Regions from separate parts of the Robertmurraya mangrovi genome, predicted to be linked through region 4. Evidence: riboswitches for the same ligand, from Rfam matches in the RefSeq annotation. Region 4 holds a riboswitch; each other region holds the start of a gene.

Region 1 (7,654 bases), on a different contig from region 4:
TCCAGCCGATAGACTGAAGCCCCTCTATAAGAACATTACGTCGGCTTTCGTAAAGGTCGTTCAATTGTTCTACACAGTCTTGTGGTGCCGTTAAAGCTTCGACAGCCGCTTCTTGTACTGCACCAAATAAACTAACATATAAATGATCTTGAAGTAAATTTATAGCTGCAATGACACTTTCATTTCCAACTGCGAAACCAACACGCCAACCAGCCATATTGTATGTCTTTGATAATGTATATATTTCAATTCCGATCTCTTTAGCACCTTTTGTTTGTAAAAAACTAATCGGCTTTTGGCCATCAAAACCAATAGCTCCATAAGCAAAATCGTGTACCACACAAATATCATGTTTTTTTGCAAGCTCGACCGTTTCTTCAAAAAAAGCTTCCGTAGCCACAGCCCCAGTTGGATTATTAGGATAATTTAAAAACATAAGCTTTGCCTTATCTAAATCCTCTTGACTTAACTCAGAGTAATCAGGCAAAAATTGATTCTCTTCTTTCAATGGCATTGTTATCATTTCCGCTTTTGCTAACGCCACTCCTGACCAATAGTCTGGATACCCAGGATCTGGAACAAGTAATGAATCACCTGGTTCTAATAAACATTGTGGAATTTCAACTAACCCAGCTTTTCCACCGAATAAAATAGCCACTTCTTTATTAGGATCAATTTCCACACCGTACTCTCTTAAATAAAATTGAGCAGCTGCTTCTTTTAACGATTGAAATCCTTGAAACGGTGAATATTTATGATTGATAGGGTTAGCTGCAGCGCTCTGTAGTCTTTTTACAATATGTTCTGGCGTAGGCTGATCTGGATTTCCTTGCCCTAAATTAATGACATCATGACCATCCTGAATATATTTATTTACCTTTCCAACAAGACTAGCAAAGAATTGCTTTGGTAAACTTTTTAATAAACTAGACTGAGGATAAACTTTCATATACACACCTGCTTTTATTAGAATAAGAGTATTTGTATTTAACTTTATAATATTAAAGTAATTCAGAAAAATTTTTATTGAAAAACTAGTCACAAATGATATATCGTATTAGACGACTTGTAAAGTGTTTTTTTATAACAAAATCATTTCTCTACTAACCAAATCTCAAAATGAGGTGACCATATTGACTATTAAAGTCTCATGTATACAAATGGATATTGCTTTTGGCTTACAAGAAGAAAATTACAAGAAAGCTAGCTCTCTAATTGAAAAAGCAATGCTAGAACAACCAAATATCATTGTCCTTCCTGAACTATGGACTACTGGGTACGACTTAACTAGATTAGATGAAATAGCAGATGAACAAGCTGAGAAAAGTATTTCATTCTTAAAGAACATAGCTCAAAAGCATCAAGTACATTTAGTTGGTGGATCTGTTGCGAACAAAACATCAGATGGAACCTTAAATACACTCCTTATTGTAAGTAAACACGGCGAATTGGTTCACCAATATAGTAAACTACACTTATTCAAATTAATGGATGAGCATTTATATTTGTCTGCTGGTCAGGAAAAGGGACTATTCTCTTTAGATGGTCAAATTTACGGTGGTGTCATTTGTTATGATATCCGCTTCCCTGAATGGATACGAGCTCATACAACAGAAGGAGCAGAAGCCCTATTTGTTGTTGCTGAATGGCCTCTTGCGCGACTAAACCATTGGCGCTCTCTTTTAATAGCTAGAGCCATTGAAAATCAATGTTATGTTATTGCTTGTAACAGAGCTGGCTCCGACCCGAACAATCAATTTGCTGGTCATTCTATGATTATTGATCCTTGGGGTGAAATTATAGCTGAAGCAGGTGAAGGCGAGGAAATCTTAACAGGTTCTATTGATTTAAATAAGGTAAAAGAAGTAAGAAAAATGATTCCTATTTTTGATGATAGACGTCCTGAACTGTATTAGCACGGTTTAAAAATGTCTTGCAAAAGTGATTGACAGAATATTTTGTTCGCTGTATGATTTATCAAGTAATTAACCGAATATTAATAGTTTTACTCTTATCAAGAGCAGGTGGAGGGATTTGGCCCGATGAAGCCCAGCAACCGACCGTAATTCCATTGTAAGATGGGGCGAGAAAATCGCCGGATATTCATATCCATAAGGCACGGTGCTAATTCCAGCAGAAAGGGATACTTTCTGAGAGATAAGAGGTGCGAAGACGAATCTTCAAGCCTCTTTCAAATGAGAAAGAGGCTTTTCTTATGTTGAAAAGCCTCCAGTTAAGGAGGAAATAATATGACTTTATTACAACAAAAAAAATATGAACCACTTACGGAAAGCTCCGCTATTGCCCTAGCTGTTCGTCTGCGAATATTTCCGACAACAAGTGTTTTAACCTGTAAGGAAATTGGAGACGGAAATTTAAATCTTGTCTTTCGAGTTATCGACAATCAAACAAGTAAGAGTATTATTATTAAACAGGCTTTGCCTTATGCAAAAGTAGTTGGTGAAAGCTGGCCGTTGACTTTAAAAAGGGCAACGATTGAAGCAGAGGCTTTAAAATTTTTCAAGACTTTAGCTCCTGATTATGTACCGACCGTTTTCTATAGTGATCAAGAGTTTGCCATTACCGTAATGGAGGATTTATCACACTTAACCATTGCAAGAACAGGGCTCATTCAAGGTCAAAGATATCCTCTCCTAGCAGAACATCTTGGAGAGTATCTAGCAAATACTTTATTTTATACTTCTGATTTTGGTTTGGATCAACAAAAGAAAAAAGAGCTTGTTGCTAAGTTTATTAATCCTGAGCTTTGCAAAATTACAGAAGACCTCGTCTTTACTGATCCATTTTTTAATTCCCCTACAAATGAATTTGAAACTGAGTTAGAGAATGATGTAAAAGGATTGTGGTCGGACCAACAATTAAGATTACAAACGGCATTATTAAAAAAGAGTTTCTTGACTGAGGCTGAAGTATTATTACACGGTGACCTTCATACAGGTAGTGTGTTTGCTTCAGAAACAGAAACGAAGGTAATTGATCCAGAGTTTGCTTATTTTGGACCTGCAGGATTTGATTTAGGTCAGGTCATTGCAAATCTACTTTTCCAAGCTATTGCCTTTGAAGAAAAACGAGACATCATTCTAAATGATATTGAAACTTTTTGGAGAGTATTTGTAGAACATTTTTCTACATTATGGAATACACAGAATGTTGAACCATACTCCATTACGGAAGGATATTTATCTATAATAATAGACAAATATCTAAAAGACGCCATTGGGTTTGCAGGATGTGAACTAATTAGACGGACCATTGGCCTTGCACACGTTGCTGACTTAGATGGTATAGAAGATTTAAACAACCGAATTCATGCAAAACGTTCTGCATTAAAAATAGGCAGACATTTTATCTTAAGTAGAAACGATTATAAAAGCATTACCGATTTATTACGAAATCTAGAGTTTTAATTTATATAACGCCCAAATTTATTTGGGCGTTATATAAATATATTTAAGCTTTTATAGGCTACTACTCAGATTTAGCCCACATTTCCTCTGGATTTAATTCATATATCCCGTTTTCTCGATACATATATTGATTGATAATGAATTCTCTTCGTATAGTTGCGTAATCTTCATGGAACTGTTTTATATACTCGTTTAGCTCTTTTTCTTCATATTTTTTCCCCATTTTCAATCCACGAATGATATGTTCAAAAACAAATAGCTTTTTCTTTCTTTGTGCTGGAATATTTTTCAGCTTACCTTCTTTAGTAAAGAAATTTTCAATAACCTTCTGTTTCTCTACATTCACTTCCTGCATTTTAATATTCTCTCCCTTTGTATCAGCTAAATCTAACAAACTTTTCGCTGCTTGATTCAACACTGATGTATTTAAATGAAAATAAACCGTATTCTTATCACGTCGATCGTAAACAAGACTTACCTCTCTTAGTTTGTTTAAATGATGGGTAATAGTAGGTGGTGTTAAGCCTAATTTGCCTGCAATCGCTTGACCATGTAACGGTCCTTTTGCCAAGAGGTTAATAATTCTTATTCTAGTTGGATCACCCAATGTTTTATGAAAAGCTACCAGTCTGTTTAATTGCATGCCATGACCTCTTTAAAATTTAATTAGATTATTATCTAATTAGATATATATCAAATTAATACACCTATTGTCAACTGAAATTGTCAGCATTATGGAAATAAAAAAATCCCCTGATGCTATTACCTACATTAGTAGATAACGCATTCAGGGGAGGTCCCATAAATTTGTGTTCATTATTTCTTAAAACCCGCTCCCTCTAATGTTAGGAGCCTTTCTTTAATATCTGTTCTAGTCCCTGCATAACCAGTCAATGATTGATTCTTTCCTATTACTCGATGACAAGGAATGATTATGGGGAGCTGATTTGCTTTATTTGCTTGACCAATTGCCCGAACAGCTTTAGGATTGTTAATCAGATTAGCGACCTCTTGATAGCTCAATGTTTCACCAAAAGGGATGTTTTTAAGTACATTCCAAACGGATTGCTGAAATGAGGTACCCTTTTGTTCAATGGGAAGATCAAACTGTTTTCTTTGTCCTGAGAAATACTCTTCAAATTGCTCCATTACTAAAGTAAGAAAATCATTATTTTGGTCATGCCTGATTTCCTCTGCCTGTAAACTTCTATTAAAATCCTCTTCACCAAGAGAGATGGACACTACTTTTTCGTTTTCCGATATAATATAAATTGCTCCAATAGGTGATTGATAGATAGAAAAAACTTTCATTTTTCTCACCTCCACATTGTAAAGATTTTACTTTCTATCAATTAGACTCAGGCAGATAAATATGAAAAACGGTTCCGACACCCACTTCACTTTCTACTTCAATAAGTCCTTTGTGCTCTTCAATTATTCGATAAGTAACCATTAAACCAAGTCCCGTTCCTCTATCTTTTGTTGTATAGAAGGGCTGACCTAATTTTTTTATTTTTTCTTCTGGTATACCAAATCCTTCATCCCGAATGGAAATGTGGATTCTCGAATCAGAAGTAGTGGTAGCTGTTACCGTAATCGTCCCACCCTTATCCATGACTTCAATTGCATTTTTAATAATATTAATGAAGACTTTCTTAAGTTGATTGGGTTCACAAAATAATGGTGGTATATCATCGGAATAATCTAATTTAAATACGATGTTATGAAGCATCGCTTGTGCATTCAATAGATTAACCGTTTCAGTTAGAATAACCCTTATATCTTGTTCAACAAATTTAATTGCTTGAGGTTTTGCTAAGATTAAAAACTCATTTATAATCGAATCTATCCTATTTAATTCAGTTGTTATAACATCAAAATACATTGCGTTCTTATCGGTTACAGAATCCTCTAATAACTGAATGAATCCTTTTAACGCTGTCATCGGATTCCGAATTTCATGGGCGATACCTGCAGCGAGTTCACCTATTACATTCAATGTATCAGACTTATGCAACCTTTCTTCTAATTCTAGTTTCTCAGTAATATCTTTAAAAACTGTTAAGCTAAGATTAGAAATTACATTATATTTTGTAGAAAACTCAAAGTGTTTATTTTCTCCAGAATTAAGGGTGACATTAATCGTACCACTACTCTTCCCATCTGTTTCCAACAATCTTATCTGTTCATGTAATTCTGTTTGTGGATATTCACAATCACTGAGGATATTTTTTAATGATCGTCCAACAATATGTGCCTTAGGAACATTAATCATTTTTTCCCCAGCTGGATTAATATCTACAATTTCAAAATGGTCATTCCAAAGTACAAAACCTTCAAGTGCTCCTTCAAAGATACTTCGGAATCTACTTTCACTCTCCCGCAAGTCCTGTTCCATCTGGTATCTTTCCGAAACATTTCGAAAAATTGACATGTGGTACCCATCAACCGCATAAAGCTTGGAAGTAAATTCAACATATTTTTTCTGGCCATTAGGCATTAAAAATAAAGTTTCATCTCTAACAGAACCTGTATCTTTTAATGTTTTTATAAAACTATAATAAGGTGCATTTTTCTTATAAACAAAGTCATTTAGTTTTTTATTGATTAATTCATCTAAGCTACATTCAAAAAGCTTACACGCCGCTTCGTTTGCATTTACCACTCTAGTTTCATTATCCCAGAAGACGATAGCATCAAGTGCCTCTAAAAATAGCCCTTCATATAGCTCTGCATTTTTCTTTACCTTTTTTTCTAAAAGCAGTTTTTCTGTGACGTCTCTTAATATAGAAACATATAATTGATGATCTACTAAAGTACTTGTAGTAAAGTCAAAGTCTATGATGCTCTCACCATTTATTATAGGAAGATGTCCCTTAACATGTTTTTTATAAGATAAGATTTCCCATTGCTTTTCTATTTTAAATTGTTTTTCTTTTGGAACTAAGCTCTCAAGTGTCTGTCCAATTAGGTCTTCTTTTGTACGGTTTAATGTAATACAAATAGAAGGGTTCACATCTACTATTTTTCCTTTGGAATCAAATATGATAATTCCTTCTGTAATATTTGAAAAGATGGTATTCATCAAATTAGATGGATCATCTTGAGCAAATTGATAATTATTTATATTTTCTTCATTTGTGTCCATTGAATTGGCTTGTGTCTCTTTTTTCACCTTATCTCCCCACTTTGTTTTCCTAAGCTCATTTCGTTAATATGTATTTTCTACACCATTCGATAGAATTCCTTTTTAATATCATTAATTAAGAGTAGAGGTTTATGATTGTTTTAAAATTTCTATTAAGTTGATATAAAATTTTTGAGTCAGTAGCATGTTATTTTAGACATATAATTTAGCCCGTTGATTTCCGCTCCGGGCACTTGCTTTCCGCAGGGAGGGATGGGAGCCTCCTCGGCGTGCCGCCTGTGGGGTCTCCCATTCCCTCTATCCCTGCAGGAGTCAAGTGCCCTCCGCTCCAATCAACTCAGATCATTACCCTAAACATATTTTTAAAAAAACACTACACAGCCTATATCAAAAGGCCGCTTCTTATTAGAAACGACCTTTTAATAGAATCATATTTATAGTTTAAATTTAGAAATCATTGAGTTTAGTTGGTCTGCTAGTTCGGATAAGGATGCTGCGTTATTTGAGATGTCCTCCATGGATTGGTTCGTTTGAAGGACAGACGCACTAGCTTGTTCGATTCCTGCTGCTGATTCTTCAGATACCGAAGCTATATTTTCAATAGACTGATTCATTTTTACTGAATCATTAGCAACCTTTTCTAGGTTTGTCGAAATGTCGGTTACATTTCGTGTCATTAAATTGATTGCTTCGTATATTTTATTGAATGTTAGGCCTGTATCTCTAATTTGTTCTGTTCCTTGCTCAACTTGCCCGTAACCCAACTCTAGTGAGGAAACAACTTCTTTTGATTCGGTTTGTATACCTTTTACGATATTTGTGATGTCGGCTACAGAATGGGTAACTTGTTCTGCCAGTTTTCGTACTTCATCTGCTACTACGGCAAACCCTCTTCCATGTTCTCCTGCACGAGCTGCTTCAATTGCTGCATTTAATGCTAATAAATTGGTTTGAGCAGCTATATCTTGAATAACTTGTACCAGTGATGAAATTTGCTTTGTACGGTCATCTAAACCTTTTACCTTCTGAACAGAGCCTAACATAATTTCATTAATCTTAACCATTTGATGTTGTGAGG
Region 2 (7,654 bases), on a different contig from region 4:
GGTCTATTTTGAATAAATCAATTAAAAGAAAAAGGCTGACCTAAAAAGAATTTTCTCCTTTTAGGTCAACCTTCCTTCTCTATTATTCAGTAACCGGTACAACTGCACCTTTGTATTTTTCTAAAATAAAGTCTTGAATTTCTTTTGAACGTAATACTTCTACTAATTTTGTAATAGCTTCTTTTGTTTCGTCGCCTTTACGAACAGCAATTACGTTTACATATGGAGATTCTTTATCTTCAATTGCGATTGAGTCCTCTAAAGGATTTAAACCAGCATCGATTGCATAGTTAGAGTTGATTAGTACCGCATCGCCTTCATCGTTGTTGTAGATTTGTGGAAGTAATGCCGCTTCATATTCTGTTTGGAACTTTAAGTTCTTTGCATTTTCTAATACATCATCAACAGTAGCTTTCACTTTTTCTACATCTGCATTTAATTTTATTAAGCCTTCTTTTTCAAGCATCGTTAGAATACGACCGTGGTCAGCAACCGAGCTGCTCATAATGATTGTAGCTCCATCTGGTAGTTCATCTAAGCTTTTGTATTTTTTTGAGTAAACACCAATTGGCTCAATGTGAATTCCACCAGCATTTACGAAATCGTAACCGTGCTCAGCCATTTGAGCTTCTAAATAAGGAATGTGTTGGAAATAGTTAGCATCAAGTTCTTTTGACTCTAGGGCTTGGTTAGGAATGATATAGTCTTGGAATGTTTCAATTTTAAGATCTACACCTTGTTCAGCTAGAATTGATTTTGCTTCTTCTAATATCTCAGCATGAGGAACGTTTGAAGCTCCTACTACTAATTCAGTTGTTTCACCTTCGTTATTACCGCCTGAAGCATTATTTTCATCTTTAGCCGTACCACATGCTGCAAGTACCAATGCTAAAGAAAGTGACAATAAAACAGTTAACCATTTTTTCATTATGTTTTTCTCCTTATCTCTTATCTAGTTTGTTTGTTATAACATCACCAATGTATTGGATGATAAATACAATAATTAAAATGATAATAGTAGCCATTACCGTTACATCATTACGACTTCTTTGGAACCCCTCGAGATATGCTAGGTTACCAAGTCCACCAGCTCCAATTACCCCTGCCATAGCTGTATAGCTAACTAGTGCAATAGCCGTTACTGTGATACCTGAGACTAATGCCGGCATCGATTCTGGCAGAAGCACCTTCAGGATAATTGTACTTGTTTTTGCTCCCATTGATTTCGCTGCTTCAATTACACCTTTATCAATCTCTCTTAATCCAATTTCAACCATACGAGCATAGAATGGAGCAGAACCGATAATTAACGCTGGTAATGCGGCATTCTCTCCAATTATGGATCCCATGATTAACTTAGTGAAAGGAATGAGAAGGACAATTAGGATGATAAAAGGAATCGATCTAAACACATTAACAATCGCACTAATAATTTTATTAATAATTGCATTTTCCCAAATGTTCCCTTTGGCTGTTAAAAACAATAGTAACCCTAATGTGATTCCTAATATAAAAGTTACAACTACTGATATGGCTGACATATATAATGTTTGAAGTGTTGCTTCCCACATTCTCTCCCATTTAACATTTGGAAATAGTTCTTCAACCACTTGTCATCACCTCCACTCCCACTTGCTGTGAATGGATATAATCAATAGCCTTTGAAATCTCTTCTTTATCCCCATCTAAGTGGATAAAGAGTGTCCCATAAGAACCATTTTGAGTTTGCGAAATTTTCCCTTGTAAAATATTTACCGTAACTTGATAATTTCTAATTACATTTGTAATAAGAGGCTGTTCTGCTGCTTCTCCGACAAAACCTAATTGAATTACCGTTCCATGTGGATAAGCCTCTAATAAATGATCAATGGTTTCTTTCGTTTCTTCTGGCTCCGTTACTTGCTGAACGAAACGTTTTGTAATGTCTTGTTGAGGATTTTTAAATACATCTAGGACAGGTCCTAGTTCAACCACTCTTCCACCTTCCATTACGGCAACTCGGTGACAGATTTTTCTAATCACGTGCATCTCATGGGTTATTAATACAATCGTTAATCCTAGTTCTTTATTAATATCTACTAATAACTCTAGGATTGAGTCCGTTGTTTGTGGATCAAGAGCTGACGTAGCTTCATCACACAGTAAAACTTTTGGGTTATTAGCAAGAGCACGAGCGATTCCAACACGTTGCTTTTGTCCACCACTTAGCTGCGAGGGATACGCATCTTCTCTGCCTGACAAACCAACTAAATTGATTAGTTCATCTACTCGTTTTTGTCTTTGAGATTTTGGTATACCAGCAATCTCCAACGGAAAGGCTATATTTTCTCTAACCGTTCTGGACCATAATAAGTTAAAGTGTTGAAATATCATACTGATTTCTTGGCGAGCCTTTCTAAGCTCACTGCCTTTAATGTTAGAAACTTTTTTATTAGCAACAACTACAGATCCTTCTGTAGGGATTTCAAGACCATTTAGCATTCTGATTAATGTACTCTTCCCTGCACCACTATAACCAATAACACCAAAGATTTCTCCTTCTTTAATTTCAATGCTTACATCGTCAACGGCTGTTACTTTTCCTTTTTGGGAAGGATAAATTTTTTTCACATTTTTTATCGATATCACGATTGCTCACCCCTCTTTTAATCCGATTGCTCGCATAAAACTACAGAGATTTATAGGTTAAACAGACCGTTTTGTTAATGTTATCCTTACCTAATGATGGTGATTCATACACAGTTAAAGAAAACAAAAATGCCTTTCTGCAAAAGAGCAGAAAGGCATAATGATTTATGTCCTTTCTCTCATCTGCCAAAACCTAAGTTTTGTGTGAATTGGCACCAATTTCAACATTAGAAATATTGACGGTTGCCGGGCTTCATAGGGCACATCCCTCCACCTCTCTTGATAAGAGCAAAACGGTCTATAAAGTTTTCAAACTAATTCTTTATCATATTAACACTTTAAACAAGTTTAGTAGTCTTATTCACGAGGGATATCGTATCACGTTAATAATAGGGTGTCAACGTATTATTTAATAATATTCAGACTAGAAATTACTGGATGTCATAATTTATACTAGTCTGTTATTCGCTGATATAAATTTTGATTTTAGGCATTTGCCGTTAATGAATTTACTCCTGTTGCCGCTTCGATTGCCTGTTCCAAATCCTCTATTAGGTCTTCAACATTTTCAATTCCGATAGATAAACGAATTAAATCTTCAGGAACGCCAGCTGCCTTCAAGCCTTCAGAATCTAATTGCTGATGGGTGGTACTAGCAGGATGAATGATTAGACTTTTAGCATCCCCAACATTGGCAACATGAGCCCATAACTGCAAGCTATTTATTAGTTTAGCCCCTGCTTCTCTACCACCAGCTATACCAAAGACCACAACTGAACCTGCGCCTTTTGATAAATATTTATCTGCCAATTCTTTATCAGGATGCTTTTCATGACCAGGGTAAAGAATCCAATTTACAGCTGGGTGAGCTTCTAAATACTCAACAACACGTTTAGTGTTAGCTATATGTTCCTTCATCCTTACATGCAGTGTCTCTAATCCTAATGTAAACTGGAATGCATTCTGTGCACTTAGTGAAGGTCCTAAATCTCTTAGTAATTGAACTCGAGCCTTAACTATGTACGCTAAACTTCCTAATGCCTCGCTATATACAAGGTTGTTATAGCTAGGGTCTGGTTGCGTAAATCCAGGGAATTTAGGTGAGTTCCAATCGAAGTTCCCTCCGTCTACTATAATTCCCCCAAGTGTTGTTCCATTGCCTAATAACCACTTTGTAGCTGAATGGATGACAATATCGGCACCATGTTCAATCGGCCTACATAAGTATGGTGTAGCAAAAGTATTATCGACGATTAAAGGTACTCCAGCCTCGTGAGCCACTTTTGCCACATTTTCAATATCTAGTACACGTAAACTTGGATTTCCAATCGTCTCAGCAAACACAGCCTTTGTTTTTTCAGTAATCGCTGCCTTAAAATCTTCTGGATCAGTTGAATCCACTAAGTTTACTTTAATTCCGTACTTTGGGAGGGTAACTGTAAATAGATTGTAAGTTCCTCCATAAAGATTTGAAGATGCTACAATCTCATCTCCAGCTTCAGCTAAGTTTAATATGGCTGTTGTAATTGCTGCCATACCACTCGACACAGCTAGTGCACCCACACCGCCCTCAAGTAAACTTACTCTTTCCTCGAATACGGTTACTGTTGGGTTGTGAATTCTAGAGTAAATATATCCAGATTCTTTTAATCCGAAAAGGTTAGCAGCATGCTCTGTATTTTGAAATTGATAAGCATTGTTTTGATAGATTGGTACCGCACGAGCACCAGTAATAGGATCTGCCGATAACCCACCGTGCACTCCTAAAGTTTCTAAACGATAGTTCTTTTTTTGTTCTGTCATTTCTCTCTCTCCTTTTTTGGGGCATTTATTTTAAGCCCGTTTTAACAAAATTCGTTTACTGGGAGGGTTAAATGATAAAAGCCCCTCTTCATAAGAAGAGGGGCGAATATACGTCTCTCCTTATCTCCCAGAGTATTCTTACTCTGCTGGAATTAGCACCGTGTTAATAACCGGTTGCCGGGCTTCGTAGGGCCAGTCCCTCCGCCTCTCTTGATAAGAAACTATTTAGTTTGTAGTTTGAATATTTAGTGATTTAAAGTGATAATAGCACGATGAATTAAGCTCAGTCAACAACTAAATTATAATTTTCTGAAACAAATTTCAAGAAACTTGCAAATAAGGTTTTGATAGAATAAACAGTGTTTCAAGATAAAGTATCGTCCTAAAATTAGCTTCTACTTCTAAAACACCCTCTTTTTTCCCGTCTCTTAGTCTTAATTTCCCAGTAATTAATGAGTAAATTGAGTGTTTATCTCCTAATATGGTTGCGATTATATCTGTATTTGATATGGAATCTAACTTAATTTGTCCATCCTCTATTATTAAGTAAATTACATCTTCTTGGTTGCTAATCTTAGTGGATATGTTAACCCCTTTTAAAAAGGTACTGATATGCCCTCTTGTATTTACTTCCGAAACTAGAGTATGTAAAACATCCAACAAAATGACAACCTCCCAAAAATAGAAATACCTTTGTATCTGTTTTTTAGTTAGAATCGTAATTTTCACAGACAAGCTCTTTACATATATTCCTTATAGAACACCCTCACTCCTCTAAGTTTTGTTCGACAATTTCAATACTTACCTTCCTTAATTCGACCATGAAATTTACCGACATGCTGGCTTAAATCCTAATTTTGATTATTTCCTTACGGTGCTCGTTTACTATAACCTATGTCATAGACGTGGGTAGAGCTATTCTATAGAGGGATTTTTACAAAATGAAACAAAGAAAGACAATGCTCTCTAAAAAGTAGCATTGTCTTTCATTTCCCGAGAAATATGTCATTTTGTAGTTAATTACACAGCCTTCACTGTCGAAGGTGTGGCACCTTTCTTATTAATTCCTTTGAAAACGGCAAAGAAATATAATGAGCCTATTAAATATAAGAATGCGGTAATGGAGAAGACGAGTGCATATCCCCAATACTGACCGTACATTATAACAATGCCTGTAGAAACAGGACCCATGAAAGCCCAACCGAGATTGAAAACCATTTGATTTACAGAGTTAGCTAATCCCTTCATCGAATCATCCACTTTTGACATCATTAAACTCATCTGAATAGGATTTCCTGCATTCATTAATGCTTGACGAAATAAGAATCCAATTGCAGCTAACCAAAGATTTTCTGTATAAGCGGTTAAAAGTAAAAATGGCAAACTCATTAACTGTAAGAATACCACTGCCTTTACTTCTCCAAGCTTTCTAACAACCATTGGTCCGATAATCATCGCTACCGCTGTTGCCGATTGACCTAAGGAAATAATCATACCAATTACCGAATTTGAAGCTGAAAAACGATCAGCAAAATATAAATTCAGATATGGAATGACCAGTCCAGCCCCAATCCCAATGAAGAGCTGAGCAACAGCAAATAATAGAATAATTTTGAAACTATCACTATTGTTTTTAATCTTTTTAATTAAAGGTTCATTTTGTATGTTAATTTGTTGTTGATTTCGAGTTTCTTTAAATTTTAATATCGGAAAGAGCCCACCTAAAAAGAAAAAAACTCCAACTACTAATGTAAGTCGAATACTAATTAATTCAGTAAAATAGAGGGAAAATATATCGGTCATCACTCCACCGCCAAAGTTCCCGATGACATTGGCTCCTGTCATTACTGCAAAATGAATACTAAATAAATGTACTCGTTGTTCCGGTTTTGAATTCTCCGCAAGCCACGGAATAGATGAAACCTGAAGAAACGCTGACGTTATTCCTGTTAAAAAAGCAAACGTTATTAAGAGACTTTCAAACTCTACTAAACTTCTAAATAATAGTAAAAAAGCTGTAGCTCCTGCCCCAAAAAACATAGCTTTTTTCCGGCCAATCTTATCACTAAGTAATCCAGCTGGTATTAGTATTAGAGCCGTTGCTAACGATGTCATAGAAATGACCTTACCATTTACTTGTTCTGTAAATCCTAATTCTCTAATGTAGAAATTATAAATAACCATGAAAATTCCAAAACCAATCTGGATAAAAATCGTGGCCATTATTGATAATCGGATATTCTTATTATAATTTTTTATCTGAGCTGACCATTCGTTAAAAAACGCCATATTCATTTCGCCCCTTAGATATTTCGCATCCCTAAATATAATACCCCTTTGAAATTAGTATGTAAATCCTTTTCAAGGAAGTATTTTGAAATTTTAGTAAGAGGCTAATTGAAATAAAAAATTTGCTGATGTTTTCAACGGATTTTCTTTTATGACAGGTTAAAACATTCCTATAAATAATAAAAAACAGACTCCTCAAGAGCCTGTCAGTTGCTTAATTTTTTCAAATAAAAATGGGACAGATTGAACCGCATAAATCTTTTCTCTTATTTGCTTATTCTTTACGATTACTAAACAAGGTACACTTTCAACAGACCAGCTCTCGGCTAACTCTGGTATATAGTTCAGATCTGTCTTTCCCCATCTAATTTGAGGAAATAGTTTCGAGGTGATATCAATCATCTTACCTGCTACTTGACATGTTCCACATAGTGGGGTGTATAAGTAGAGTATAAAAAAATGTTCTGTTTCTAAATAGGTCATTATCTCTTTGTGTGACCACTCTTGCATGTAGTTTCATCCTTTATCTAAATACTGCGCGTAAACATCTATATTAGCACTTAATAAAACGGTTGCCAGATGATGCTCAGGGGAACTAGCAACTTCTCTATACATCTTATCGATATATAAATGCTCAGCCTCAGGGAATTCCCTTTTGAACTGCTTTCTTAGCTTTTCTCCTGCTTCATCCGCATCCACCAATATATAAACATCTTTTCCATATAATGAATCAATCATATCATCTAGCTTAGATATACCCATTGTACCGTTCGTACAAATGATTTCTACTTCTTCTTTTACAATATTTTTAACTTTCCTCTTATCTGATGTACCCTCAACAATAATTACTTTTTCCGCCTGCGAATCATTCATTTTGATCACCTATGAACGAGTTGTAGTTTACCTTACTTTATTCACTATTCGAGCTAATGGT
Region 3 (7,654 bases), on a different contig from region 4:
TTTTACTAAATTTTTTCTGAACTCATAGTGATATGGTCCACTCGCATCCTTCACACAAATAGAAACAGTATACTCATCTGTAGACTGACCATCACCCATTGCTCCCATATCAACAGCCAAATATTCAACCGTTTCAGGAGTAATATTAGAGTTACCACCATACCCAATTTCTTCATTATTTGAAATAAGGAAATGAGTGGTATATGGAAGAGTAATATTTTCCGCTTTCACTTGTTTAATTAATTGAAGAAGGATTGCCACACTTGCTTTGTCATCTAAGTGGCGAGATTTAATAAAACCACTTTCTGTTACCTGCACTCTTGGATCAAATGAAACAAAATCTCCTACTTCAATACCGAGTTTACGAACATCTTCTGCATTATGTACCACTTCATCAATACGAACTTCCATATTTGCTTGGTTGCGTTCAGCTTTACTAGCATCCTTGTAAACATGTACAGATGTTTGATGCATAAGAATCGTTCCAGTGAATTTTTTCCCTGAGCTTGTTTCAATTTGGCAATATTCACCCTCAATAGAGTTATAAGTAAAGCCACCAATTAAATCTAGCTTTAATCTACCACTAGGCTTAATTTCTTTTACAATCGCCCCAAGCGTATCCACATGGGCTGTAAGCATCCTATGATTCTCGTTATCTGCCCCGTGAAGAGTAGCAATTAATCCGCCTTTACGGTTTCTTTTTGTCTCAACACCAAGCTCTTTTAAGTATTTTTCAACATATGTAATGACCTCGTTTGTATTCCCAGATGGGCTAGGAATAGAAACTAACTGTGTTAAAAGATGAATAGTTTCCTCTACATTAGTTTTTGTCATGATGAAGCCCCTTTCAATTATTCATATAGACATTATACATTTAAATGTTTAGAAAGTAATAGGATGATTGTTTATAAGCCTCATTTGTATAGTAGTTTTTTACATAGTTTGAAATATTGAGCGGAAAGGAACGGACAAACTATAATAGCAAACCTTTTATTGAAAAATAGTAAAAAACTTACACAAATCCCATTTATTAAGTAACTATGTTTTGTTATCATGTTTAGGAAGAATGATTCACTATATTAAAATAAATATTTTATGATGTTCACATATTGAGAAATATATATAGTTGTTTTTACATCTATTGGAGGAAACATGATTAATTCAGCATTGTTTAAAGAAGTATTTTATCAGTCTAGGTTACCTCAAGTATTCGGGCCCATTGATTTAACTACCATGGTATTTAATCACGCTTTTACTGACTTTTTAGGTTATAGTTTAGAAGAACTTCAGCATTTAAGTGTAAAAGATCTATCTCAGGAAGAAGATTTTATAAAAGACTATTATTTATTAACCCAATTAATAGAAGGTAAAATTAAAGAATACCAGTTTCAAAAACGTTTTTATCATAAAAACGGAGATATCATGATCGGTCAATTACAAGTTTCTTTAATAAAAGATGAAGAAACGGGACAGCAGTACATCCTCGGTCAGGTTTTTGATTTAACGGAGAAGATTGCTATTGAGCAAAGGAAGAATGAAAGTGAGAAAAAATACCGACTTTTAGCGGAAAATTCCTCAGACTTTATTAATTTACATGCAGTCGATGGGACATATGTATACGTTTCTCCGTCAATCAGTTCCCTTGGCTATTGCCCTGATGATTTGCTTGGGGAAGACCCTTTTCAATATATCCATGTTAACGATCTTGAAGAAGTTAAAAGATTATATGGCAAGGTTGTGAATAATGGGGAGTCTGTACTGTCAACTTATAGGTATAAAAAGAAGGATGGTTCTTATATTTGGTTAGAATCGACCATTAAGGCAGTTTCCGATGAGCAGTCTGGTGAAGTCACTCAGATCATTTCGGTTACTAGGGATATTGAACAAAGAATGAATACCTATGAGTTATTGAAAAAATCTGAGAAATTAGCTGTTGTTGGTCAGATGGCCGCTGCTGTTGCACATGAGATTCGCAATCCATTAACTCCTATTAAAGGATTTATGCAACTCTTATCAACAGGAGGAACTTTGAACCCAGCCTATTCAACCATTGTGTTAAACGAGATTGATCGGATTGATAGTATCATAACTGAATTTCTAACATTGGCCAAGCCGAATATGGAAAAACAAGAAATAATCTCCATTGATCATTTAATCAAAAGTGTCATTCAACTCTTGTTACCACAAGCGATGTTAAAAAATAAAGAGATTTATTTTTCCATACCGGATATAAATTTAACTACATTTGGAGATACAAACTCATTAAAACAAGTTTTCATTAATGTTATTCAAAATGCACTTGATGCAATTGAAGAAAAAGGAAACGTTCACATAAAAGTATATCAAGATGAACAATATGCTTGTATAGAAATTAAGGATAATGGTTGTGGAATCCCAAGTGATCGAATCCCTAATCTAGGTGAACCCTTTTATTCCACAAAGGAAAAAGGTACAGGACTAGGGTTGATGACAAGCTTTAAAATCATCGAACAACATGAAGGAAAAATTAACATCGAAAGCGAAGAGGCCAAAGGAACGACGGTATATATTTACTTGCCTATAAAGTAGCAACAATAGACTTAAGGAGCCCTAAACAGAGACAAAGAACCCAAAAATAGGTTCTTTGTCTTCTTATATATAAATTAATTAACGCCAGCCCTTATTTAATAATACTTTAATAGCAATAAAAAGAATGGCTAAAGCGAAAACAATAATGGCGATGGCCCCTAGTACAGTTAAGAAGGCAGCAATACTAGAAACAAATGCAGGTGTACCAGAAATGGTGGTAACAACAATTAACGCAAAACCTGCTAGGATGGCAGCTAAAAATAAATAAGCAGCATGATACATGACTATCCCTCCTTTACTAACCAACATATGAAGGGAAACCGGGTTTGTATAGACGAGTATCCTAGGTCAACTTGGGTGTTTTCATTATCCAACTAAAGTATGAAACTAAATAAAATTCTTTATAGAGGTGTAACCATATGGAAATGACACTTAATTTGGAAGAAATAAAATCAATACATGCTTATCGTAATCAATTAACAGAGTTATTAATGGAAGTAGTGGAAGGTGGGGCATCAGTTGGATTTTTACCACCTTTGAAGGAAAAGGATGCGGAGGAGTATTGGGATCATGTACTAAATCCAGACGTTATATTATTAGTTGCAAAAATGGACAACGAAATTGCTGGAACTATTCAACTCCATTTATGTATGAAGTTAAACGGTGATCATCGAGTGGAGATTGCAAAGTTAATGACACATCCCAAATTCAGGCGTAAAGGAATAGCTCGATTTCTGATGAATGCAGCTGAAGATCAAGCCAAACAACTGGGGCGAACATTGGTGGTTCTTGACACTAGAGAAGGAGACCCTTCCAATGATCTATATTTATCATTAGGTTACGTTAAAGCTGGTCGTATTCCAAACTTTGCAAAGTCTGCTGATGGAAGCTTCGATGCAACGATCATTTATTATAAGTCCCTTTCATGTTAATAAAATGTTAAAAAGATAGGTGAAGAAATGAATAATCTACCTGCAACGGTTCAGAAGGTTTTAGACGAACATCTTAAGCTGTTGGAAACTAAGCTCCCGAACTTTCTTGAATCTTATTACTTATTTGGCTCCATTGCGCTTGGTTCTTTTAATGAAGGACATAGTGATATTGATTTTATGATTGTTACCTACAGGGAACCTACCGAAAAGGACTTACAAACACTGAAGGAAATACATTCCGAGTTAAATAAAGGATTTCCTAGCATTCATTTAGACGGGATATATTTAACGAACAAACAGTTAGAAAATCTGGGTGATAACCAATTTCAAACCCCTTATTTTAACGAAGGTCAGTACATAGGAAATAAGCAACTTAATAAGAACCACATCGATTTTTTTCAATTGAAAAAATACGGACTTGTTATCAAGGGAAAAGAGATTAAAGCGTATTCCTTTGAAGTGGATTGGGACGTTTTATCAGCAAACATCGTTCAAAATCTAAATGAATATTGGCTTCATTGGAGGTTAAAAGCTGGGAAAAAGTTTTCTTTGAATTATCTTAGTATGCTTTTTCAATTGGAGTCTATTGAATGGGGAGTTTTAGGAGTCACACGACTTTATTATTCCTTAAGAGAAAAAGACATCACTTCAAAAATAGGTGCAGGGGAATACGCCTTGAAAGCCGTACCATCGAAGTGGCATAATATTATCCAAGAGTCCATGCGTATAAGAAAAAATGAGAAGAAATCCTATTATCTCTCTCCCTTTAAAAGAAGAAGAGAGGCACTGGACTATATGGATTTTGTCATTAGAGAAATGAATAGAGTTAATTGATAAAAAGGTGTTTCCGTATATGGAGACACCTTTGCTTTTATCGGGGATTTAATTCGAGGCTTTTCCCTTCCGTAAACCTTCTATTAAAATAAGTATAAAAATATTGAACAATAGGACCTAAGGTTAAAGTTACTATAATTGTTCCCACTCCTATTGCACCCTTAAATAAAAAAGCTAATATTAAGGCCAATCCCTCACTAATGATTCTTGAAATTCGTAAACTTAAATGAAAACGTTTCGATATAGCAATCATTAAAGTGTCCATTGGACTAGCCGGGAACTTTGCTTGAAGATAGATCGCTACTCCAATCGCCAATACGAAGATACCAATAACAAGAGTAATGGCTTGGATAAAAATCGCTTTAGGATTAAATGCATTTAATATGATTACTAACCAAAAGTCGATTAGCAGTCCAATAACAAAAATCGTACCAGCGGCTAAAATTTCAGGACGTTTCTTTAATAAGAAAGCATTTATGAACATGAGAATGATTCCGTTTATAAACACAAAGGTTCCAACTGATAAATGAAAGGTATTAGATTCCCCAACCGCTAATGCATCCCATGATGATGCTCCTAAACCTGCCTTAATGATAAGAGCCACACCAAGAGTTAAAATGAGTAATCCAATAGTGAAATACGCTATCCTTATTTTCATACTTTCTCCTCTATTCTTATTGTATGGATATCTTTATCTTCCCCCTTAAGATCTATTCCATCCCTTTATTCAAGGAGTGATTCTATTGAACAAAAGAAATACATAGAATATTGTGAAAAGGGAAATAAAATAATTGACTTTAAACCAACTTATATAGTAGGATTACTATGAAATAACTAAATATGATTCTTATCAAGAGTGGCAGAGGGACTGGCCCTGTGAAGCCCAGCAACCATTGGATTTTTATTCAAAGGTGCTAATTCCAGCAGAATATTAATTCTGACAGATGAGAAAGAGTACGCAAACTTCTTCTTGTCGGAGAGGTTATTTTTTTTGCTCTGGAATCATGATTGAATCATCAAAGATATTTACATAGTTAGGGGAGAAGAGAGATGAAATACGGTTTTTGGTTACCGATTTTCGGAGGATGGTTGAGAAATGTTGAGAATGAGAGTATGCCTCCAACTTTTGAATATGCAAAAAAAGTTATTCAATCGGCAGAAAAATGGGGATATGATACCACTTTAATTGCTGAACTATATTTGAATGATATAAAAGGTCCAGAGCATGATTCTTTAGAAGCTTGGTCTACAGCAGCTGCACTAGCAGCGGTTACAGAAAAGATTGAAATCATGACAGCGGTTCGACCTGGATTTCATAACCCGGCTGTAACAGCAAAAATGGCAGCCAATATTGATCAAATCAGTAATGGACGCTTCACTCTTAACGTTGTTTCAGCATGGTGGGAAGAAGAAGCTCGTCAATATGGTGGGATTTTTACAGAGCATGATGAAAGATATGACCGTACTGAGGAATTTATTGATGTTTTAAAAGGCTTATGGACAGAAGATGTCTTTAATTATGAAGGTAAATATTATTCGATTAAAAATGCTCATTTAGCACCTAAGCCTGTACAGCGTCCAAATCCCATTCTTTATGCTGGTGGAGAGAGTCCGCGCGGAAAGCAAACAATCGTCAATACTTGTGATGCATACGTGATGCATGGCGGTACCGTTGAAGAAATTCAAGAAAAAGTAAATGGTATGAAAGATCTGCGTGAACAAGCGGAAAGAACTCCTCTTAGCTCTTTCGGAATGGCGGCATACATTATTTGTCGCGATACAGAAGAAGAAGCCCAAGCTGAGTTAACTCGGATTACAGATGTAAAAGAGTCTAGTGCTTACGCAGGATACAAGGATTTTGTCGGTAAATCACAGTTAGAACAACAAGTAAAACTATATGATTATTCCGTTTCAAATCGTGGGTTAAGACCGAATTTAGTTGGAACACCAGAACAAATTGCAGACCGTATTCTTTCCTATGAAGAAGCTGGCCTTGATTTGCTACTGCTTCAATTCTCTCCTCAGCTAGAAGAAATGGAGCGCTTTGCAAAGGATGTCATGCCTTTAGTTGAAGCAAAAAGAAAGCAAAAACAGACGAACTAAACCATTATATAAATAGATGAAAAAGGGGTATTCAAATGAGTGAAAAAATCTATATTATTCATGAAAATAACGAATGGACAGACCATTTAACAAACCGATTAAAAGAACTTGAGCTTCCATATGAAGAATGGTTCTTACATGAAGGAATTGTCGATTTAACAACCGCACCACCAGAAGGTGTCTTTTATAGCCGTATGAGTGCTTCTTCTCATACTCGTGACCATCGTTTTGCCCCTGAACTAACAGAATCTGTTCTGGCTTGGCTTGAAAGACATGGACGTAAAGTATTTAACGGTAGCCGTGCTTTAAGACTAGAAGTGAGTAAGGTTAATCAGTACATGGCATTAAATCTAGCAGGTGTATTGACTCCGAAGACGATTGCAGCTGTTGGAAAAGACCAAATTATCGTGGCAGCAGAAACGCTTAACACAAAATCGTTTATCACGAAGCATAATCGTGCCGGAAAAGGACTCGGAGTACAATTATTCCATTCTATTGATAGTTTAAAAGAATATGTTTATGGATCTACATTTGAGCTTCCTGTTGATGGTATCACCCTTGTTCAAGAGTATATTCAATCTCCAGAATCGTATATTACAAGATGTGAATTTGTTGGAGGAAAGTTTGTCTATGCGGTTCAAGTGGATACTTCTGAAGGCTTTGAGCTATGTCCTGCAGATGCTTGCCAAATTGGGGACCTTTTCTGTCCAGTTGGTGAAGAAACGGAAGAAAAACCTAAATTCCGTATTATTGAGGATTTTAACGACCCAATAATCGAAAAATATGAGCAATTTTTAAAAGAAAATCAAATCGCTGTTGCAGGAATCGAGTTCATTCGTAATGCAAACGGTGAAATCTATACGTATGATGTGAATACAAATACGAACTATAACTCAGATGCGGAGAGAGTGTTCGGGAAGTATGGAATGTTAGAGGTAGCTAAGTTTTTAGGTGAACAACTAAAAACTAATTATATTAAAGCTTAGTACTGCAAAGTCCCATCTCCATTTCCTTTCATTGCATGATTTATAACCTTAAGGGTAAAATGAACTCATAACTTCTATCTTGGTCATAAGGGTAGATTATTATAGAAAAGAGGGATGAAGATGGGAGAATGTAAACTAGATCATTCAATGGAAGACGTTAGGCAAAAATATGAGTCACAAGCGGAATTTTTACCATCTGATATGAAATCATTATTTGAGCATTTTTTCTCA
Region 4 (7,654 bases):
TCATAAGCAGCTTGATCTGCCCAAGTTTTATTTGGTTGAAGAACGTCATCAGGTACACCAGGTACATGTAAAGGAATTTCTAGACCAAAGATTGAGTCTTTAACTGTTTCCGTGTTGTTTAATTCCCCAACTAAAGCCGCTTGAACCATTGCACGTGTATAGCTTAGTTTCATACGGCTACCTACTCCGTACTCTCCACCAGACCAGCCTGTGTTCACTAGATAAACATTTACATTGTGCTCATCGATTTTTTCACCTAACATCTCAGCATAACGAGTAGCTGCAAGTGGAAGGAACGGTGAACCAAAGCAAGTTGAGAATGTTGCTTGTGGTGAAGTGATTCCACGCTCAGTTCCAGCTAGTTTTGAAGTATAACCACTTAAGAAGTGGAACATTGCTTGCTCTTTAGAAAGTTTAGAGATTGGAGGAAGCACTCCAAAAGCATCTGCTGTTAAGAAAATAATCGTATTTGGATGACCGGCAACACTTGGGTCAACAATATTATCTATAGCTTGTAATGGATAAGCCGCACGAGTATTTTCTGTTAACGTACCATCATCATAATCAGCGATACGAGATTCGTTATTAACAACCACGTTCTCTAAAACAGAACCAAATCGAATCGCGTCAAAGATTTGTGGCTCTTTTTCATGTGAAAGATTAATACATTTTGCATAACATCCGCCTTCGATGTTAAATACTCCATTAGGAGACCAGCCATGCTCGTCGTCACCAATTAAACGGCGATTTTCATCAGCTGATAAAGTTGTTTTTCCTGTCCCAGAAAGGCCGAAGAATAAAGCAACATCTCCTTCAAGTCCAACGTTTGCAGAACAGTGCATTGGGAAAATATTATTTTCAGGTAGTAAGTAGTTCATTACTGAGAAAATAGACTTTTTCATTTCTCCAGCATACTCAGTACCACCGATTAACACTGTACGACGCTCAAATGATACAATAATGAAAGTTTCAGATTTCGTTCCATCAACAGAAGGGTCTGCTTTAAAAGTTGGAGCAGAAATAACCGTGAACTCTGATTTATGATCAAGTAATTCTTCTTCAGTCGGGCGAATAAATAATTGGTGTGCAAATAAGTTATGCCAAGCATATTCATTAACTACTTGGATAGCCAGGCGGTGTTTCTTATCAGCACCAGCGAAGCCATTGAAAACAAATAGTTCGTCTTTTTCCTTTAAGTAGTTTAATACTTTGTTATATAATTTATCAAAAACTTCTTCAGAGATTGGTTGATTAACAGAACCCCAATCAATTTTATCTCTATTTGAAGCTTCATCTACAATATATTTATCTTTAGGAGAACGTCCTGTATATTTTCCTGTTGTTGCACGTACTGCGCCAGTAGAAGTTAAAACTCCCTCGTTGCGAGTTAATACTTTCTCCACTAATTGAGGCACGGACAACTGAACATGAACGTGATTAGATTTTAACAATTCATTTAATTGATTGGAAATACTAACAGAATTCATCTGATAAATACCTTCCTTTATTTGTTATTGTTTTTTATAAGTTATTATCTCACAAATAGTATAACACATTTAAATTAATAATCTATACTATTTATAAATTTTTAAAAGGTGATTTTAAAAATTGATACATTTATATCATATTTATAAGACTTTATTTAGACAAGTTTAATCTTAAAGATTTTTTAAAACATATATAAATAGGAAGGCTAAAACTGAATAAACTTAACTATTTTAAAAAACATCGACAAAATACAACAAAATGATTGACATATACTTATACATTCCAGTATGATTTGGATTTGAACGGATACTCTCTTATCCCGAGCTGGTGGAGGGACAGGCCCAATGAAACCCAGCAACCTGCTAAACGAAGAAAGCGACCCGTACATAAGGTTTGAAATATATTGCTTGCCAGTCAAATAGTCTGTGCAGTTATTTATTCATCCCATTCTTCACGGTCATTTTCCGAGCAAAGGTGCTAAACCTGAAGCAAGGATCCAATCCTTGAACGATAAGAGTGAAAGGCGCAAATCATTTTGCTTATAACCTTTCCTCATAACAACGGGAAGGTTTTTTATTTTTTAAATTATTGTTGCCTTTTAAAAAATCAACAAAGAATATGAACGTTTTTATAAGAATTTTGGATAATTTACTCTGTTTCCTTATAAAAACGACATGTTTATTTCATACTAATTAGGGAATGAGTTCCGTATCAAACCGAGGTTTACATAGATCGTTTAGCTAAGGAACACCTCGTTCAGTTTTATAAATATACTTAAAGGAGGAAATCAGATGTCAACAAAACGTCGTTTGTTTACTTCTGAGTCAGTAACTGAAGGTCATCCGGATAAAATCAGTGACCAAATCTCTGACGCAATTTTAGATGCTATCTTATCAAAGGATGCGAATGCTCGTGTTGCTGCTGAAACTTCTGTAACTACAGGTTTAGTTTTAGTTGCAGGTGAAATCACTACTTCTACTTATGTAGACATTCCTAAAATCGTTCGTGAAACGATTAAAGAAATTGGTTATACTCGTGCGAAGTATGGTTTCGACTCAGAAACTTGTGCGGTATTAACTTCTATCGATGAGCAATCTGCTGACATCGCAATGGGTGTTGACCAAGCTCTTGAAGCTCGTGAAGGACAAATGTCTGATGACGAGATCGAAGCAATCGGTGCAGGGGACCAAGGTTTAATGTTTGGTTTTGCATGTAATGAAACAAAAGAGCTGATGCCTCTTCCGATTTCATTAGCTCACAAATTAGCACGTCGTCTGACTGAAGTACGTAAAGAAGATATTCTTCCTTACCTTCGTCCAGATGGTAAAACTCAAGTAACAGTTGAGTATGATGAAAACAACAAACCAGTACGTATCGATACAATTGTTATTTCAACTCAACATCACCCAGAAGTAGCACTAGAGCAAATCCAACGTAACCTTAAAGAACACGTTATCGCTCCAGTTGTACCTAGCGAACTAATTGATGAAAATACAAAGTATTTCATTAACCCAACAGGACGTTTCGTAATCGGTGGGCCACAAGGGGATGCTGGTTTAACAGGACGTAAAATTATCGTAGATACTTACGGTGGATATGCTCGTCACGGCGGTGGGGCATTCTCTGGTAAGGATCCTACAAAAGTTGACCGTTCTGCTGCATACGCTGCTCGTTATGTTGCAAAGAACATCGTTGCTGCTGGATTAGCTGATAAAGTTGAAGTTCAACTTGCATACGCTATTGGTGTAGCACGCCCAGTTTCTATCTCAATTGACACATTTGGGACAGGCGCTGTAAGTGAAGAAGTACTAGTAGATGTAGTAAGCTCTAACTTTGACCTACGTCCAGCTGGAATCATCAACATGCTAGACCTACGTCGCCCAATCTACAAGCAAACAGCTGCTTACGGACACTTCGGACGTACAGATGTAGATCTTCCTTGGGAAAGAACAGACAAAGCTAGCACACTACGTGAACAAGCTTTAGGAAAATAATAATATGATTCAATAGGAGTTACATTCAATTGTAGCTCCTATTTTTATTTTTATTTTGGATTTATTCTAAAGAAAGGTAGTAATGACTTTAAAAGTCTGAGTTGATTGGAGTGGAGGGCACTTGACTCCTGCAGGAACAGAGGGAACGGGAGACCCCACAGGCGGCACGCCGAGGAGGCTCCCGTCACTCCCTGCGGAAAGCAAGTGCCCGGAGCGGAAATCAACGGGCAAAATCATATAGGTAAAACAGTATTCGGTGGATTACAATAAACAACATGAAACCAAACTATAATACTTACCGTCTAATAATTGAATTCTTTATCGAATGATGTAAGGATATTGCAAAAAGAAAAGAATACTGCCTGAAATTCCCGTCTAATTTTTCAAGTTCTCAGTGCAATTTTCTATTGAATAATGGTAGTATTATTTAGTGAATTTATTTTAGGACATATCTTTGTGAAATAAAGCGCATAGGTCCTAATAATATTAGTTATCAAAAACCATGTTTAAGATGCGTGATAAACGGTTAGTTAAAAATAAATATTAATTGAAACGGAGTAGGTGACTACATAAATGTGTGGATTTATTGGTTGCGTTCACGAAAAACCGCAAAACTTTCGTGATGAACAAAAACAACTTTTTTCAAATATGAATGATATCATTACCCACCGTGGACCAGATGATGATGGATACTTCTATGATAACCATATTCAATTCGGTTTCCGTCGTTTAAGTATTATTGATATCGAAAGTGGTCATCAGCCATTAACTTATGAAAATGAACGCTATTGGATTATTTTCAACGGCGAAATCTATAACTATGTTGAACTAAGAGAAGAGCTTCTGAAGGAAGGTTTAACTTTTGAAACGAGTTCAGATACAGAAGTTATTATCGCTCTATATAGTCATATAAAAGAAAAGGCTGTAGAAAAGCTACGTGGGATGTTTTCTTTTGTAATCTGGGATAAACAAGAGCAAACATTATATGGAGCAAGAGATCCTTTTGGAATTAAGCCATTCTTCTACTTTGATGACGGAGAAAAAACATTTTTCGCTTCGGAGAAGAAAAGTATTTTACTTGCATTAGAAAATGATGTGATCAATTATGATTCCCTACAGCATTATTTAACTTATCAATTTGTACCTGAGCCTTACACTATGTCTGAAGGCATTGAAAAATTAGAACCAGGTCATTATTTTACAAAAAAAATCGGTCAAAAAATGAATATCAACCGTTATTGGAAAGCGCATTTCCAACCGGTTAAAAAATCTGAAGATGAGTTCATCAAAGAGATTAGAGATATTCTGTTTGATTCTGTAAAAATTCATATGCGTAGTGATGTTCCAGTTGGTTCTTTCCTATCTGGTGGGATTGATTCTTCCATTATTGCGTCCATTGCGAAACAGTATCACCCAGCAATTAAAACCTTCTCTGTAGGCTTTGAACACAATGGCTTTAGTGAAATTGATGTTGCAAAAGAGACAGCAGATAAATTAGGCGTTGAAAATATTAGTTATGTCATCACGCCACAGGAATATATGAATGAGATTCCTAGAATTATGTGGCATATGGATGACCCGCTTGCAGACCCTGCGTGTGTACCTTTATATTTCGTTGCACGTGAAGCACGTAAGCATGTTACAGTTGTACTTTCAGGTGAAGGTGCCGATGAATTGTTCGGTGGATATAACATTTATCGTGAACCACAATCGTTAGAGGTGTTTAACAAAATACCTGCTACTCTTAAATCCTTCTTACGCTTAATTGCAAAATTAATGCCTGAAGGAATGAGAGGAAAAAGCTTTATTGAGCGTGGAGTAACACCAATGGAAGAGCGCTATATTGGTAACGCGAAAATGTTCTCAGAGGAAGAAAAGAAAAACCTTCTACACGTTTATAAAGATGGTCTAAACTATACCGATATTACAAAGTCTTTATATGAAGAAAGCAGAGGCTATGACCCTGTTGACCGTATGCAATACATTGATATTCATACGTGGATGCGTGGGGATATCCTTTTAAAAGCGGATAAAATGACGATGGCTCATTCGTTAGAGCTACGTGTACCGTTCTTGGATAAAGAGGTGTTTGAAACAGCTTCAAAAATTCCTACAAGCTTAAAAACGGCTAACAATACAACGAAGTATGTTTTACGTAAAGCAGCAGAAGGCGTTGTTCCGGATCATGTCCTAAATCGCAAAAAGTTAGGATTCCCTGTACCGATTCGTCATTGGTTAAAAAATGAAATGAATGATTGGGCTAAAAATATAATCCGCGAAAGCAATACAGACCATTTGATTAACAAAGATTATATGTTAAAGCTTCTTGAGGACCATTGCCAAGGTAAGGCTGACAATAGCCGTAAAATCTGGACTGTATTAATGTTCATGGTTTGGCACCAAGTATATGTAGAAAAAAAGTATTCCTTCGAAAAGGAATACTTAACAGAAAAAGCTTTGCAAATTTAGTTCATTAACGAGGAAGGAAAGTAATGGCTTGTCTTCCCATCTGCACCCAAGATTCTTCGAAATCTTTCTTGGGTGCTTTTTTATTTTTCTCTCCTGTTAAAGGGTCATTGAAATAAACATAATCTTGATCATATCCGGTTATCAAAACGGAATGCTCTTTAAAAGTAACATCTACCAATCCACTCGGGGTGTGCCATGTTTGAAAGAATTGTTTAGACAATTTTTTATATGTGGTATTGATAATAACCCAAACTGGTCTCCCATCAGACAAGTGGGTTTTTAATTCTTTAAACTTCCCACCTGTTAAATCTAGTACTTGTCCGGGTAAGTATGAGTCAGCCAGTTCTTTGATAGGCTCATGATAGACACCTAATCCAGGCTTATCATACGTATACATACTCCCTACAAAACCATCATGGGGATTACCAAAATAAATCTTTCCTTCCTTTACAAAGTAAGGTGTTGGATCTTTTTTAATTTCTTTGGCAAGAGTCATTTTATCAACTTGAACATTTGCATACTGAAGTAGCATGGCTAGACTCGTTACTTCACATCCACGAGGGAGCTCTGGCAGCTGATTAATGACAGGTGCATCGATTAATATACGGTCTTTAATCTTAATAACGGATAAATCAACAGTTTCCTCTACCTTCGAATTGGTTTGCTGAACAGAGGATGATTGAACCCATCCTTTTATAGAATCAGCTGTTTTTGTCATATAGGAGCCATTGGAAAATTGATATAATAAAACAAATAAGATCAAGAGGATAATACCAGTAATTAATACGAATATCTTTAAAAGGCTAGTCCTTTTTTCCAACATAGCGGCTAACACCACCTAAAAAACTTCTATTTAAGTTCAGTTATGGATCATTTATGGTTTGTAAGTCTTATAAAGTATTCTTTTGTAAAGACTTATAGTATTGTCCCTTTTCCGCGTATTCTCTTGTAATACGCTGCATATCTTTAATATCGTCTTCATTCAATTCACGAATGACTTTAGCAGGACGGCCAAAAGCAAGTGTATTTGGTGGTATTTTTTTACCTTGAGGCACGAGACTACCCGCTCCGATAAAGGCACCTTCACCAATTTCAGCGTTATCTAGAATAATGGAACCCATACCAATTAGTGCTTTTTTCCGAATAACACAACTATGTAAAATAACTTGGTGACCGACTGTTACTTCATCTTCAAGAATTAAAGGGTTGTTTGGACTTTGATGTAAGCAGCAGTTATCTTGGACGTTAACTTTATTACCAATTATAGTTGGAGCAATGTCTCCACGAATAACCGTGTTAAACCAAATACTTGACTCTTCACCAACCTCAACATCCCCAGAAATAGTTACGTAATCTGCAATGAATGCAGTCTCTGAAATTTTAGGTTGTTTACCTTTATATGGATATATCATTATTATCTCTCCTTATAGTGTTGGCTTTATCTTATACTTTCTTCTATATGTTAAAGTATAACTTTGCCATAGGCTAATTTTATCGAAATTTAATACACTTTTGTCAAAAGATTTTTTGCTAATTTATGTTATTAAAACTTATTTTTTTATTGAAACAGTTATTAATGGTTATAATGTACATACAAAATAGTGAACGTTTAAGCGAGGTGTTTCAATGTCTATTCCAACCATGCCATTTAGCTTAATGTCTAAAGTATACCGTAAAATATTGCCTACTGTTCATAAAGAACT

What was found. A riboswitch is a leader RNA that binds a small molecule or an ion and turns the genes downstream of it on or off. The one in region 4 is predicted to bind S-adenosylmethionine.
Region 1: linked by a shared signal. The riboswitch ahead of mtnK (S-methyl-5-thioribose kinase) and the one ahead of metK (methionine adenosyltransferase) in region 4 are both predicted to bind S-adenosylmethionine.
Region 2: linked by a shared signal. The riboswitch ahead of SM124_RS10350 (methionine ABC transporter ATP-binding protein) and the one ahead of metK (methionine adenosyltransferase) in region 4 are both predicted to bind S-adenosylmethionine.
Region 3: linked by a shared signal. The riboswitch ahead of SM124_RS14740 (LLM class flavin-dependent oxidoreductase) and the one ahead of metK (methionine adenosyltransferase) in region 4 are both predicted to bind S-adenosylmethionine.

The regions. Positions count from the first base shown of each region.
Region 1 covers NZ_JAXOFX010000001.1:412,514-420,167, reverse strand. Annotated here, with positions in the region: gene SM124_RS02110 (pyridoxal phosphate-dependent aminotransferase) at 1-949, opposite strand, end outside; gene SM124_RS02105 (carbon-nitrogen family hydrolase) at 1,134-1,916, shown strand; SAM riboswitch class I at 2,009-2,164, shown strand; gene mtnK (S-methyl-5-thioribose kinase) at 2,250-3,428, shown strand; gene SM124_RS02095 (DUF2087 domain-containing protein) at 3,490-4,071, opposite strand; gene SM124_RS02090 (methylated-DNA--[protein]-cysteine S-methyltransferase) at 4,245-4,739, opposite strand; gene SM124_RS02085 (PAS domain S-box protein) at 4,777-6,576, opposite strand; gene SM124_RS02080 (methyl-accepting chemotaxis protein) at 7,011-7,654, opposite strand, start outside.
Region 2 covers NZ_JAXOFX010000005.1:156,018-163,671, forward strand. Annotated here, with positions in the region: gene SM124_RS10340 (MetQ/NlpA family ABC transporter substrate-binding protein) at 83-928, opposite strand; gene SM124_RS10345 (methionine ABC transporter permease) at 942-1,610, opposite strand; gene SM124_RS10350 (methionine ABC transporter ATP-binding protein) at 1,603-2,628, opposite strand; SAM riboswitch class I at 2,805-2,917, opposite strand; gene SM124_RS10355 (O-acetylhomoserine aminocarboxypropyltransferase/cysteine synthase family protein) at 3,115-4,431, opposite strand; SAM riboswitch class I at 4,549-4,651, opposite strand; gene SM124_RS10360 (hypothetical protein) at 4,753-5,094, opposite strand; gene SM124_RS10365 (MFS transporter) at 5,452-6,720, opposite strand; gene SM124_RS10370 (thioredoxin family protein) at 6,916-7,230, opposite strand; gene SM124_RS10375 (toprim domain-containing protein) at 7,237-7,593, opposite strand.
Region 3 covers NZ_JAXOFX010000010.1:3,638-11,291, reverse strand. Annotated here, with positions in the region: gene SM124_RS14770 (M42 family metallopeptidase) at 1-834, opposite strand, end outside; gene SM124_RS14765 (PAS domain S-box protein) at 1,153-2,568, shown strand; gene SM124_RS14760 (hypothetical protein) at 2,647-2,850, opposite strand; gene SM124_RS14755 (GNAT family N-acetyltransferase) at 2,988-3,500, shown strand; gene SM124_RS14750 (nucleotidyltransferase domain-containing protein) at 3,528-4,334, shown strand; gene SM124_RS14745 (YczE/YyaS/YitT family protein) at 4,372-4,992, opposite strand; SAM riboswitch class I at 5,179-5,285, shown strand; gene SM124_RS14740 (LLM class flavin-dependent oxidoreductase) at 5,385-6,437, shown strand; gene SM124_RS14735 (ATP-grasp domain-containing protein) at 6,473-7,423, shown strand; gene SM124_RS14730 (hypothetical protein) at 7,544-7,654, shown strand, end outside.
Region 4 covers NZ_JAXOFX010000007.1:157,196-164,849, reverse strand. Annotated here, with positions in the region: gene pckA (phosphoenolpyruvate carboxykinase (ATP)) at 1-1,487, opposite strand, end outside; SAM riboswitch class I at 1,800-2,005, shown strand; gene metK (methionine adenosyltransferase) at 2,280-3,482, shown strand; gene asnB (asparagine synthase (glutamine-hydrolyzing)) at 4,056-5,951, shown strand; gene SM124_RS12630 (C39 family peptidase) at 5,956-6,774, opposite strand; gene SM124_RS12625 (gamma carbonic anhydrase) at 6,842-7,363, opposite strand; gene tbcS (tetraprenyl-beta-curcumene synthase) at 7,578-7,654, shown strand, end outside.